2 regions of the Roseateles aquae genome follow, and region 2 is predicted to be linked to the other one. Evidence: riboswitches for the same ligand, from Rfam matches in the RefSeq annotation. Region 2 holds a riboswitch; the other holds the start of a gene.
The links. A riboswitch is a leader RNA that binds a small molecule or an ion and turns the genes downstream of it on or off. The one in region 2 is predicted to bind glycine.
Positions count from the first base shown of each region.

Region 1: it holds a riboswitch for glycine, as region 2 does, so the genes downstream of both, RQP53_RS23940 (D-amino acid dehydrogenase) here and gcvT (glycine cleavage system aminomethyltransferase GcvT) in region 2, are expected to answer to the same signal.

Region 1 covers NZ_JAVXZY010000015.1:9,811-16,001, forward strand. Annotated here, with positions in the region: gene RQP53_RS23930 (SRPBCC family protein) at 1-84, shown strand, start outside; gene fusA (elongation factor G) at 108-2,219, opposite strand; gene RQP53_RS23940 (D-amino acid dehydrogenase) at 2,331-3,626, opposite strand; glycine riboswitch at 3,716-3,831, opposite strand; glycine riboswitch at 3,833-3,926, opposite strand; gene RQP53_RS23945 (DUF2785 domain-containing protein) at 4,056-4,970, shown strand; gene RQP53_RS23950 (YgaP-like transmembrane domain) at 5,099-5,311, shown strand; gene RQP53_RS23955 (RNA polymerase sigma factor) at 5,316-5,879, shown strand; gene RQP53_RS23960 (hypothetical protein) at 6,049-6,191, shown strand, end outside.
Region 2 covers NZ_JAVXZY010000001.1:145,326-151,516, reverse strand. Annotated here, with positions in the region: gene gcvP (aminomethyl-transferring glycine dehydrogenase) at 1-2,323, opposite strand, end outside; gene gcvH (glycine cleavage system protein GcvH) at 2,479-2,853, opposite strand; gene gcvT (glycine cleavage system aminomethyltransferase GcvT) at 2,936-4,069, opposite strand; glycine riboswitch at 4,110-4,219, opposite strand; glycine riboswitch at 4,229-4,333, opposite strand; gene RQP53_RS00655 (response regulator) at 4,445-5,104, shown strand; gene RQP53_RS00650 (ATP-binding protein) at 5,101-6,191, shown strand, end outside.

The DNA.
Region 1 (6,191 bases), on a different contig from region 2:
GCACAGCTGGAGCGTGCACGCGCGGCCCAGGCTGCCGCGCGCCCCGCTGCGCCTGCGGCCAGCGCAGCGACCGCGGGCCGTTGAGCGGCGCGCTGCGCTGCCAAGCTTCAGTCGTCCTCGTCGCCGACCTGATGCGCCGCGACCAGCTGGGCCTGTGTATTCGGCGGCACCGCCTCGTAATGCGATAACGCTATCGTGTAGCGGCCCTGGCCGCTGGTCATCGCGTTCAGCCGGGTCTGGTAGCTGGACAGCTCGGCCAGCGGCGCCTGGCCTTGCACGGTGATGATGCCCGGCACCAGGCTGCTGGTGCCGTTGACCTGGCCGCGCCGGGCGGCCAGATCGCCGGTGATATCGCCCATCGCCGCCTCCGGCGCGGCAATCTCGATCTGCACAATCGGTTCCAGCACCAGCGCACGGGCCTCGCGCACGGCCGCCATCAGCGCCCGCTTGCCGGCGGTGACGAAGGCGACCTCCTTGGAGTCGACCGAGTGGTGCTTGCCGTCGAACACGACGACGCGCAGATCAACCAGTGGGTAGCCGGCGATCACGCCACTGTCCAGCGCCGCACGCACGCCTTTCTCCACCGCCGGCATGAACTGGCCGGGGATGGTGCCGCCCTTGACCTCATCGCGGAACTCGAAGCCGCTGCCGCGCGGCAGCGGTTCCACACGCAGATAGACCTCGCCGAACTGCCCGGCGCCGCCGCTCTGCTTCTTGTGCCGGTAGTGGCCCTCGGCGGCGGCCGAGATCGTCTCGCGGTAGGCCACCCGTGGCGGCTGGGTCAGCACCTCGGCCTTGTAGCTTTCGCGCAGCCGCTCCAGCATCACCCGCAGATGCAGCTCACCGAGGCCATAGACCAGGGTCTCGTTGGTCTGCGCCACATGGGTCAGCTTCAGGCAGGGGTCTTCATCGACCAGCCGGTTGAGCAGGTCCCAGAGCCGTTGTTCGTCGCCATGGCGGGCCGGAGCAATGGCCAGGCCGTGCACCGGCGTCGGAAAGTCCAGCGGCGCCAGGTGCAGGTGCTCGTCTTCCTGGGCATCGTGCAGCACGGCGTCGTAGTGGAGTTCGTCGACCTTGGCAATGGCGCAGATGTCGCCGGGCAGGGCCTCGTCGACCTCGACATGGCTCTTGCCGCACAGCATGAACAGATGGCTGACGCGGATCGGCTTGCGCGCATGCCCAACGAAGAGCTGGCTGTTCTTGCGCAGCGTGCCCTGGTGGACCCGCATCACGCCCATCTTGCCCAGATAGGGGTCGACATTGAGCTTGAAGACCTGCGCGATCACATGGGCGGCGGCGTCGGGGCTGGCCTGCAGCGGCCGGGCGTCGGCGCCTTCGCCCTCCAGGAGCTGCTGCGGATTGGCCTCCAGCGGATTGGGCAGCAGGCGCTCGAACACCTCGAGCAGCTCGGGCACGCCGGCGCCGCTCTTGGCCGAGGTGAAGCAGACCGGAATCAGATGGCCTTCGCGCAGCGCCTGTTCCAGCGGTGCATGCAGCTCGCTGGCGTCGACATCGCCCTCGTTCAGATAGCGTTCGACGAAGTCGCCGTCGACCTCGACCACCTGCTCGACCAGTGCCCGGTGCGCCGCCTCGACCGGGCCGAAGTCCGACTGGCCCTCGCGATTGAAGAAGCAGTCGATCACCCGGCGCCCGCCCTCGGCCGGCAGGTTCAGTGGCAGGCATTCGCGGCCGAACACGCTCTGGATCTGCGCCAGCAGCGCGGCCAGATCGATATCCGGCGCATCGATCTTGTTGATCACGATCAGCCGGGTGCGGCCGCGCGCCGCGGCCGTTTCCATCATCCGCTTGGCCATCAGCTCGATGCCGTTTTGCGCATTGAGCACCAGCACCGCGCTTTCCACCGCCTCGAGCGCGGGCAGCGACTGACCGATGAAATCAGCGGCACCCGGGGTGTCGAGCAGATGCAGGCGCAGGCCCTGATGCTGGAACTGCAGCACCGTGGTCTGCAGCGAATGCTGCATGCGGCGCTCGAGCAGCTCGTGGTCGCTGACGGTATTGCCCTTTTCGACCGAGCCGGCCTGGCTGATCACGCCGGCCTGCAGCAGCATGGCCTCCGCCAGAGTCGTCTTGCCAGCGCCGGCGGGGCCGACCAGGGCCAGCGTGCGAATCGCTGCGATCCCTGGATGCGCCCCGACGGCGCTGCCTGGGCTGCCGGAGGCTGCGCCTCCCTCGTTCTGCGTCGATGGGTGTGCGGCCATGGCGTGCTCCTTGCTGTCGCTGTGCTGAGCCCAGCGTAGAGGAAGCCGGGGCCGGACACAAGGGCCCCGGCCGGCCGGGCATTGGCGCCGAGGCAACGCTTTCGTCGGAGCTCAGGCAGCGAATTTGGGCTGCATCAAGGCCGACTGCTGCGTGGCCGCCGTGAAGGCGTAGTCCAGCTCCGGGCGGCGGCCGTCGACGAGATCGGCCAGCGCCGCGGCCGAACCGCAGGCGTGGGTCCAGCCCAGCGTGCCATGGCCGGTGTTCAGGTACAGATTGGCGACCGCACTCTGGCCGATATAGGGCAGGTTGGACGGCGTGGCCGGCCGCAGCCCGGTCCAGAACTGGGCGCCCTGGCCATCGGTCATCTGCGGGAACAGCTCGCGGGTGCGGCGCACGATGGCCTCGCAGCGCACCAGGTTCAGCGCCGTGTCGTAGCCGTTCAGCTCGGCCGTGCCGGCAATGCGCAGCCGGTCGCCCAGGCGCGAGAACACCAGCTTGTATTCGTCATCGGTCAGCGAGACCTGGTAGCTGTGCTGGGGCGCAATCACCGGCAGCGTGACCGAGTAGCCCTTGGCCGGATAGATGTTCAGCGAGACGCCCAGGTCGCGGGCCAGCGCGCGACTGAACGAGCCCATGCAGAGCACAAAGCGATCGGCCGCCAGGCGGCTGACGACGCCATCGGCGTTGGCGGTGATGACGCGGCTGATGGCGCCGCCCTCGCGTTCCAGCCCGAGGATGCGGGTGTCGTAGCGAAAGCGCACGCCGGCGGCGGCGCAGCGCGCGGCCAGGGCCTGGGTGAACTTGTGCGCGTCGCCGGACTCGTCGCTGGGCGTCATGCTGCCGCCGACGATTTGCGCGCGGCATTGCGCCAGTGCCGGCTCGATGGCCACGCATTCGTCGGGCGTTTTCATATCGAGTTCGCAGCCCTGCTCGCGCATGATGCGCGCCGGCTCCTGCGCGGCCTCGTACTCGGCCTCGCTGGTGTAGAAGTGCAGGATGCCCTGCGTGCGCTGGTCGTAGTCCAGCCCCAGATCGCGGCGCAGCGCGCGCAGCTTGGCGCGGCTGTACAGCCCGAGGCTGACGATGTTGCGGATGTTGTGGGCGGTGCGGCCGGGCGTGCATTCACGCAGGAATTGCAAGCCCCAGCGCCACTGGGCGGCGTCGGCGCGCAGGCGGAACAGCAGCGGCGCGTCTTCGCGCATCAGCCACTTCAGCACCTTCAGCGGGGCGCCGGGATTGGCCCAGGGCTCGGCATGCGAGACGGAGATCTGGCCGCCATTGGCAAAGCTGGTTTCCAGCCCGGCCGCCGGCTGGCGATCGATGACGGTGACCTCGTGGCCGGCCTGACGCAGATACCAGGCGGTGCTGATGCCGGTGACGCCGGCGCCGAGAACGATGATGTGCATGGAGCACTCCCAAGGGTGGGTCGTGCAGGCGCATGCCTTCGCCATGGACAGACAAGCCATGAGCAAGGGAGAGCGTGCGCCTGACGCGCGCCGCTCCCGCTGTCCTTTGTACCTGAGAGATTCAGCGACGGGCCTCCTGCCCCTCGCCTTGCTCCTTCGGCGGGTGCTGCAAAAGCTTGCGGCACCGCTCTCCAGCATTCGGCTTGTTGACGGATCCAGTACGGGGCCTGAGCGAGTATGGGAGCTTGCGCCTTCGGCGGCGGCTCGCCGGGGCGGGCCGCACTCTCCTGAATCCGGCCGCCAGTGTAGCCGCAGGCCGGCGCCGCGGGGGGATGAGGCGAGATGACTTTGTGCACCAGGGGAAATCGCGCAGGCGGGGCCGCCGCTGCAGGCGGCAAGATGCCGGCATTGGCGTGACGGGAGTGGACGATGCAGCAAGGGTTTCGACGCTGGGGTGTGATGGCGGGCTTGTTGGCGGGCCTCGGCCTGTTGCTGGCGGGCGCGGTGCGCGCCGAGTGTCCGCCGGCCGGCATGGTGGCGCAGTCCGCTCCGCCCCGGGGACAGTTGCAGGCGCTGGATGCCCAAGCCCGCGAGGCGCTACAGCCCGCGGCGCTGGCGCTGCTGGACTGCCTGGCCGATCCCCGACCCGAGTTGCGCGATGAGTTCGCGTTCGAAACCCTGTCGGCCTGGCTGCGTGCCGGCCTGCTGACGCCCGCCACCCAACTGGCGCTGCGCACCGCGTTGCTGCGCAGCCTGGCCGAGCCGGCCGATGCCGGCGGCTTTCGCCAGCCCTTTGCGGCGCTGAGCCTGGCCGAACTGGCACGTGCCGACCGGCTGGCGCCGGTGCAGGATGCTGCGCAGCGCGAGGCCTTGCTGGACGCCGCCACGCGCTATCTGGCCGGCGTCAACGATCGGCGCGGCTTCACGCCCGCCGAGGGCTGGCGGCACGGTGTCGCCCACGGCGCCGATCTGCTCTACCAGCTGAGCATGAACCCGGCGCTGACGCCTGCACAGCAGCGCCAGATCCTGCGCGCGCTGCAAAGCCAGGTGCTGGGCGGAGGCACGGAGTTCTACCGTTATGGCGAAGGTCAGCGCCTGGCCGCGCCGGCGCTGCATGCCTTGCTGCGCAGCGAGCTCGACGCGCAGGCTTGGGCCGACTGGCTGGATCAGACGCTGGCACCACTGCGCAGCCCGGCCGCGTTGGACGAGCCACGGCTGCTGCTGATGCACAACGCCCGCGAGTTCCTCTGGCCGCTCTATGTGGCGCTGGCCGAGCAGCCGGACGTTGAGCGCCGCAACACGCTGATCGCACCGGTGCGGCGCTGGCTCAAGCAGCTGCGCTGAGCGGCAGCAGGGTCTTGTAGAAACCCGTGCGCCGTGCGCGGCCGGAATTTATTTCTGCGCCGCTGAATCCTTTTGGAATTTTGCTCACTCTATGTCTGTGTCAGCCACTTTCAGACAGGATTCTCACCATGTTCTTCATCAAGCGTAATCTGCCCATTTGGGAACGCGTGCTGCGTATTGCCGCCGGTGCGGCCATCGGTGCCGCCATGTTCAAGGGCGCACTCAGCCCCGGCCTGACGAGCTATGGGGCTCTGGCCGCCGCCGCCACTTTGGTGCTGACCGCCTTTGTCGGCTTCTGCCCGGCCTGCGCCATGCTTGGCCGGCGCTACTTGGAGAAGTGAAGCCATGATCCGCGCCGAAACGCAATTGATCGAGGCCGCCACGCGCGGCGAGTCCGGCGCGGTGCAGCGCTTGCTCAGCGTTTGTCAGCCCGACCTGAAGCGCTTCGCGCGGCGCACTTGCGCAAGCACCGAGGACGCCGAAGACGCGGTGCAGATCGCGCTTTGGCAGCTCTATCGCAAGATCGGCGCGCTGCGCACCGTGGCGACGTTCGCGACCTGGATGTTTCGCATCGTCGAGCGCGAGTGCTACCGCCTGCTGCGCCTGCGCAGCAAGGCCGAAGACCTGGACGAATTGGCGCCGCAAGACATGCCTCAGGCGCCGGAGTTGCCGACCGATCTGCGTATGGACCTGGTGCGTGCCATGGAGCGTCTGACGCCGCCGTACCGCGAGGTGCTGATCTTGCGCGATGTGCATGAACTGACGGCGCCTGAGGTGGCCGCGCAACTCGGGCTCAGCCTGGAGGCGGTGAAAAGCCGCTTGCACCGAGCTCGTGCCCAGGTCCGCGAACAGCTGCTGGCCAGCGGCTATTGGCTCAAGGACGGCGTACCAGAGTCCGTGGAGCCATGAGCCCTCCAAGGATCAGCGTTGAAGAAACCCGTTTCCTTGCACAAATCCGAGACACCCTTCAGCAGGGACTCTTCGATGCAAACGTCAAGATTGAAGGCCGGTGAGAGTCCTAGCGTGTGCGCCTCACCTTGGAGTCACCATGATGCCCGTGAAAGGCTAGGTGCTTGCTGTGCTGGCTTGCCGTGAGATGCCGCAGTGCTTTGACGACGGCCTGGCCGTGCGGGTGAGCGAGGCGCCAGAGCATCCTGAATTCGCGCAGGTGGGCCGTGGCGGCTTGCTGGCGTTGGTCGGGCAGTTGAACGCGGGCAATTG
Region 2 (6,191 bases):
CGGCGCCCATCATGCGGACATACATCCACGAGATCGGCAGCACGGCCGCATTGCCCAGGGGCGCAGCGGAGACGGCACCGATGGCGGTGGGGCTTTCATAGCCGGCCGAGCGGTGGGTCGGCAGGAAGGGCACCAGATCGGCGACCACGCAGACCGGGCCGACGCCCGGGCCGCCACCACCGTGCGGGATGCAGAAGGTCTTGTGCAGATTCAGGTGCGACACATCGCCACCGAACTCGCCCGGCGCGGCCACGCCGACCAGCGCGTTCATGTTCGCGCCGTCGACATAGACGCGGCCGCCATGGGCCTTCACCAGCGCACAGATTTCCTTCACATGGGTGTCGAACACACCGTAGGTGGAGGGGTAGGTGATCATGATCGCGGCCAGCTTGGCGGCGTGCTGCTCGCACTTGGCCTTGAGGTCGACCAGATCGATATTGCCTTCCTTGTCGCACTTGGTGACGACGACCTGCATGCCCACCATCTGGGCCGAGGCCGGGTTGGTGCCGTGGGCCGATTCAGGAATCAGGCAGATATTGCGATGGGCTTCGCCGCGCGACTCATGCCAGGCCTTGATGGCCAGCAGACCGGCGTACTCGCCCTGCGAGCCGGCATTGGGCTGCAGGCTGATGCCGGCATAGCCGGTGGCCTGGCACAGCCAGCTGGTCAGCTGCTCGTTCAGCAGTGCATAACCCTTGAGCTGATCGTGCGGCGCGAAGGGGTGGACGCCAGCGAACTCGGGCAAGGTGATGGGGATCATCTCGCTGGTGGCGTTCAGCTTCATCGTGCAGGAGCCCAGCGGAATCATGCTGCGGTCCAGCGCCAGATCCTTGTCGGCCAGGCCGCGCAGATAGCGCAGCATCTCGGTTTCCGAGTGGTAGCGGTTGAACACCGGATGGCTCAGGTAGGCGCTGCTGCGCACCAGCTCGGCCGGGATCAGGCTGGCGATGCCTTTCTCGAACGACTCGAAGCCGGTCACCGGCTTGCCCTCGGCGAACACGGCCAGCAGCGCTTGCAGATCGGCGCGAGTGGTGGTTTCGTCGAGCGAGATCGACAGGCTCTGTGCCGAGGCACGGCGCAGGTTCATGCCGGCAGCGACCGCCGCGGCAGCCAGCGCCTCGGTCTTGGCACCGGTCTGCACATGCAGGGTGTCAAAGGCCGAAGCATTCAGCAGCTCATAGCCCAGGCCCTTCAGGCCCTGGGCCAGGACGGCGGCGTAGCTGGCCACGCGCTGGGCAATGCGCTTCAGGCCTTGCGGGCCGTGATAGACGGCGTACATGCTGGCCACAACCGCCGGCAGCACCTGAGCGGTACAAATGTTCGACGTGGCCTTCTCGCGGCGGATGTGCTGCTCGCGGGTCTGCAGCGCCAGGCGGTAGGCCGGGTTGCCATGCACGTCAACGCTGACGCCGACCAGGCGGCCGGGCAGATTGCGCTTGAACTCGTCCTTGCAGGCCATGTAGGCGGCGTGCGGGCCGCCATTGCCCATGGGCATGCCAAAGCGCTGGGTGGTGCCCACGGCGATGTCGGCACCTTGCTCGCCCGGCGCCTTGATCAGCGTCAGCGCCAGCAGGTCGGCCGCGACGATCAGCAGCGCGCCCTTGGCGTGCAGTGCATCGGCCACACCTTGCAGGCCACGCACCTCGCCGGTAACGGCCGGATATTGCAGCAGGGCAGCGAAGCAGTCGGCAGCGCCAGCCTCGGCGGCCGGGCCGGTCTGCACGGTGAAGCCCAGCGGGATGGCGCGGGTGCGCACCACTTCCATCGTCTGCGGCAGCACGTCGTCAGCAACGTAGAACACCGTGCTCTTGCTCTTGCCGACGCGAGCGGCCAGCGTCATCGCTTCGGCGGCGGCGGTGGCTTCATCGAGCATCGAGGCATTGGCGATGGCCATGCCGGTCAGGTCGGTGACCATGGTCTGGAAGTTGACCAGGGCCTCCATCCGGCCTTGCGAGATCTCGGCCTGGTAGGGCGTGTAGGCGGTGTACCAGGCGGGGTTCTCGAGGATGTTGCGCAGGATGACGCCAGGGGTCAGGGTGTCGTAATAGCCCTGGCCGATATAGCTCTTCAGCACCTTGTTCTGCGCGGCCACGGCTTTCAGCTCGGCCAGCGCCTGAGCTTCAGACGCCACCGGCGGCAGCTGCATGCCCTGCGAGCGCTTGATGCTGGCCGGCACGATGGACTCGATCAGCGCACGGCGCGAGGCCGCGCCGATGACCGACAGCATCGCGGCTTCGTCGGCGGCATCGGGGCCGATGTGGCGGGCGTGAAATTCAGCGGCGTTTTCGAGTTCGCCGAGCGGCTTCAGGGCAGACATCAACATGGGGCAATCCTTCTGGCATGGCGGGCTTGTGGCCCGATACCGGCTCGTCAGAGCATCAATCGTTCATTCATCGCGCTTGCAGCGGCGGCCGGTGTTCCCGGCCGTTCCGATGCAAGAACGGGCACCAAGTGCCCGTTGTCTTCATCAACAGCCGATCAGCTGTTCTTCACCAGCTCGTCGTAAGCGGTGCTGTCCATCAGCGCGTCAAGTTGGGCGGGATTGCTCAGCTTGACCTTGAAGAACCAGCCGGCGGCCAGCGGGTCGCTGTTGGCCAGCGAGGGGTCATCGCGCAGCGCTTCGTTGACTTCGGTGATCTCGCCATCGACAGGCATGTAGACGTCAGCCGCGGCCTTGACCGACTCGACAACACCGGCCACTTCCTTCTCGGCGTAGCTCTTGCCGACTTCGGGCAGGTCCACATAGACCACATCGCCCAGGGCGTCCTGGGCATGGACGGTGATGCCCACGGTGGCGCTGCCATCGGCGTTGATTTGGACCCACTCGTGGTCGGGCGTGTACTTGATGCTCATGGTGTGCTCCGTGAATCAGCAGGGAGGTCGGGAGAAAAGATCAGGGAAAACGAGAGGGCCTGCGAGCAGGCCCGGCTGGAGATCAGCCGCGGAAATAGCGGTGCGGCGCAAACGGGGTCGGGGCCACGGTCATCGCCACACGCTTGTCGCGCACCAGGGCGAAGACCGCGGTGCCGACGGCGACATGGCTGGCAGCCAGATAGGCCAGGGCGACCGGCTGGCCGACCGTCGGGCCCAGCGAACCGCTGGTGACGACGCCGATTTCATTGCCGTCAGCATCGATCACCTTGGCGCCTTCACGAACCGGCATGCGCTCGGTCGAGATCAGGCCGACGCGCTTCTTCGCCGCGCCATTGGCCAGCTGTGCATCGATCACCGCAGCGCCGGGGTAGCCACCCGCACGGGCGCCACCAGCGCGACGCACCTTCTGGATCGCCCAGGTCAGCGCGCCCTCGACCGGCGTGGTCTCGGTGTTGATGTCGTGGCCGTAGAGGCAGAGGCCGGCTTCCAGGCGCAGCGTGTCGCGGGCGCCGAGGCCGATGGGCTTGACCTCCGGCTGGGCCAGCAGCTTGCGCGCCAGCTCGACGGCCTGGTCGTTATGTACCGAGATCTCGAAACCGTCTTCGCCGGTATAGCCGGAGCGGGTCAGGAAGGTCTCGATGCCGTCCAGATTGAAGTAGCCGCCGGTCATGAAGGTCAGCTTGGCCACATCCGGGTTCAGGCGCGACAGGGCGGTCACGGCCTCAGGGCCTTGCAGTGCCAGCAGGGCGCGCTCGGGCAGGCTGATCACTTCGCAGCGGCTGCCGATCTTGGCCTGCAGATGGGCGGTGTCCTGTTCCTTGCAGGCGGCGTTGACGACAACAAAGATGTCGTCCGGCCGGCGGCACAGCATCAGGTCGTCGAGGATGCCGCCTTGTTCATTGGTGAACAGGGCGTAGCGTTGCTTGAAGACGGGCAGGTCGATCACATCGACCGGCACGATGGATTCGAGCGCAGCGCCGGCGTCGGCGCCGACCAGGCGCAGCTGGCCCATGTGAGAAACGTCGAACAGGCCGGCGGCCGTGCGGGTGTGCTTGTGTTCGGCGAGGATGCCGTCCTTGTACTGCACCGGCATGTCGTAGCCGCCGAAAGGCACCATCTTGGCGCCCAGTTCGATGTGCAATGCGTGCAGGGGGGTGGTCTTGAGTTCGGCGGACAAGGCAATCTCCGAGGGCATTCTTGAAGCCCACCCCAAATCTGAACCCGGGGTGGGGGAAGCTGCCCTCGCTGTCCTTGGTACCTGAGAGATTGACCGCTGGCGTATTGCCAGCAGCTTGCCCCTTCGGTGGACGGGCTACGAGGCCCGCCTCTCTCCAGTGAGGAACGCCCTGGTGGGGGCGTCTTGTCAGTCCTTTTGCCTGAGCGTTCGAAGCGTGGGATCTTCCTGTGCCTCTGCGCCTTCGGCGGCTCTCGCTAGAGAGCTCTCTCCTGACGGGGCGGATTGTAGCCATGGTTTGCCCGCGGCTGAAGCAGCTTTTAAGTTTCGGCTAAGCGCGGGCCTGGCGACGCCGTGGACAATTGCCCCTTTGCTCACTGAAAGGCGACGCTGCGCATGCGACTGCTGCTGGTGGAAGACGACGCGATGATTGGCGAGCAACTGCTCGAGTTGCTGCGTGCAGAGGGGTATGCGGTCGACTGGGTGCGCGATGGCGAGTTGGCCGACACCGCCTTGCTGAGCCAGAGCTATGACCTGGTGCTCTTGGACCTCGGCCTGCCACGCCGCGACGGCATGAGCGTGCTGCGGGCGCTGCGGGCGCGCAAACAGACGATGCCGGTGCTGATCGCCACGGCACGCGATGCGCTGGAGCAACGCATCGCCGGGCTGGACGCCGGAGCTGACGACTATGTGCTCAAGCCCTTCGAGCTGCATGAACTGCTGGCCCGCATCCGCGCACTGCTGCGCCGTGCCAGTGGGCGCGCCGAGCCGGTCTACGAACACAAGGGCGTCAGCATCAATCCTGCCACACGCGAGGTGCTGCTGGACGGGCAGCCGGTCAGCCTCTCGGCCCGCGAATGGGCGGTGCTGGAGCCGCTGCTGGCCCGGCCCGGCATGGTGCTGTCGCGCCAGCAGCTGGAAGAAAAGCTCTACAGCTGGAAGGACGAGATCTCCAGCAATGCAGTCGAGGTCTATATCCACGGCCTGCGCAAGAAGCTGGGCGCCGGGCTGATTCAAAACGTGCGTGGCGTTGGCTACCGGGTGCCCAAGGAATGAGTGAGGCAAGACCTGACCCCACGCCAGCCGCCAGCGCCTGGCAGCGTGCGGCGGCCCTGCTGGTGCCGCGTTCGCTGCGCTATCGGCTGCTGATGTTCTTGCTGCTCGCCGTCAGCGCGGCGGCGCTGCTGCAGGGTTTGAGCGCCTACAACACCGCGCTGCGCGAAACCGACGAGATCTTCGACTATCAGATGCAGCAGATGGCGCTGTCGCTGCGCGGCACCGTGGGCAGCGGCACCGTCTCGCTGCCGCTGGGCGAAGAACAGAGCTTTGATTTTCAGGTCCAGGTCTGGGCGCTCGACGGCTCGCCGCTGTTTCGCTCGCCGGGCGAGGCCTGGCTGCCGCAGCGCGCGGTGCTGGGCTTTTCCGAGCAGCGCTCCAATGGCCGGCGCTTTCGCGTCTTTTCCTTCCAGACCCGTTACCAGGTCGTCCAGGTGGCACAGGACATTGCCGTGCGCCAGCGCATGGCGGGGCAGCTGGCCTGGCGCACCATCGCGCCGATTGCGCTGATGCTGCCGCTTTTGGCTCTGGTGGTCTGGTGGGGCGTCAGCCATGCCTTGGAGCCGGTGGCGCGGGTGCGCGAGCAGTTGGCCGGCCGTGCTGCTGCCGATCTCTCGCCGGTGGCGGGCGCGAATCTGCCGGCCGAGGTGCAGCCGGTGATTGACGAGTTCAATGCCTTGCTGGCCCGTGTGCGCCAAGCCTTCGAGACTCAGCAGCATTTCGTTGCCGATGCCGCGCATGAGCTGCGCTCGCCGCTGGCCGCATTGCAGTTGCAGCTTCAATCCTTGCAGCGTGCAACAGACTCAGCGACACAGGCTCAGGCGGTAGAGCGCCTGGGGCAGGGCATTGAGCGGGCCAGCCGCCTGGTCGAGCAGTTGCTGGTGCTGGCGCGTGAGGATGGTGGCGGCGCCGCGGCGCTGCAGCTCATGCAGACGGTCGATCTGGCCTCGCTTTGCCGCGATGCGGTTGTCGAGGCCAGCGATGCGGCCGCCCTGCGTCATATCGACGTCGGCCTGGGGCGCTGCGATGCGCTGCAGGCGAGTGGCCATGCAGAGGCATTGCGCATCCTGTTGCGCAATCTGCTGGA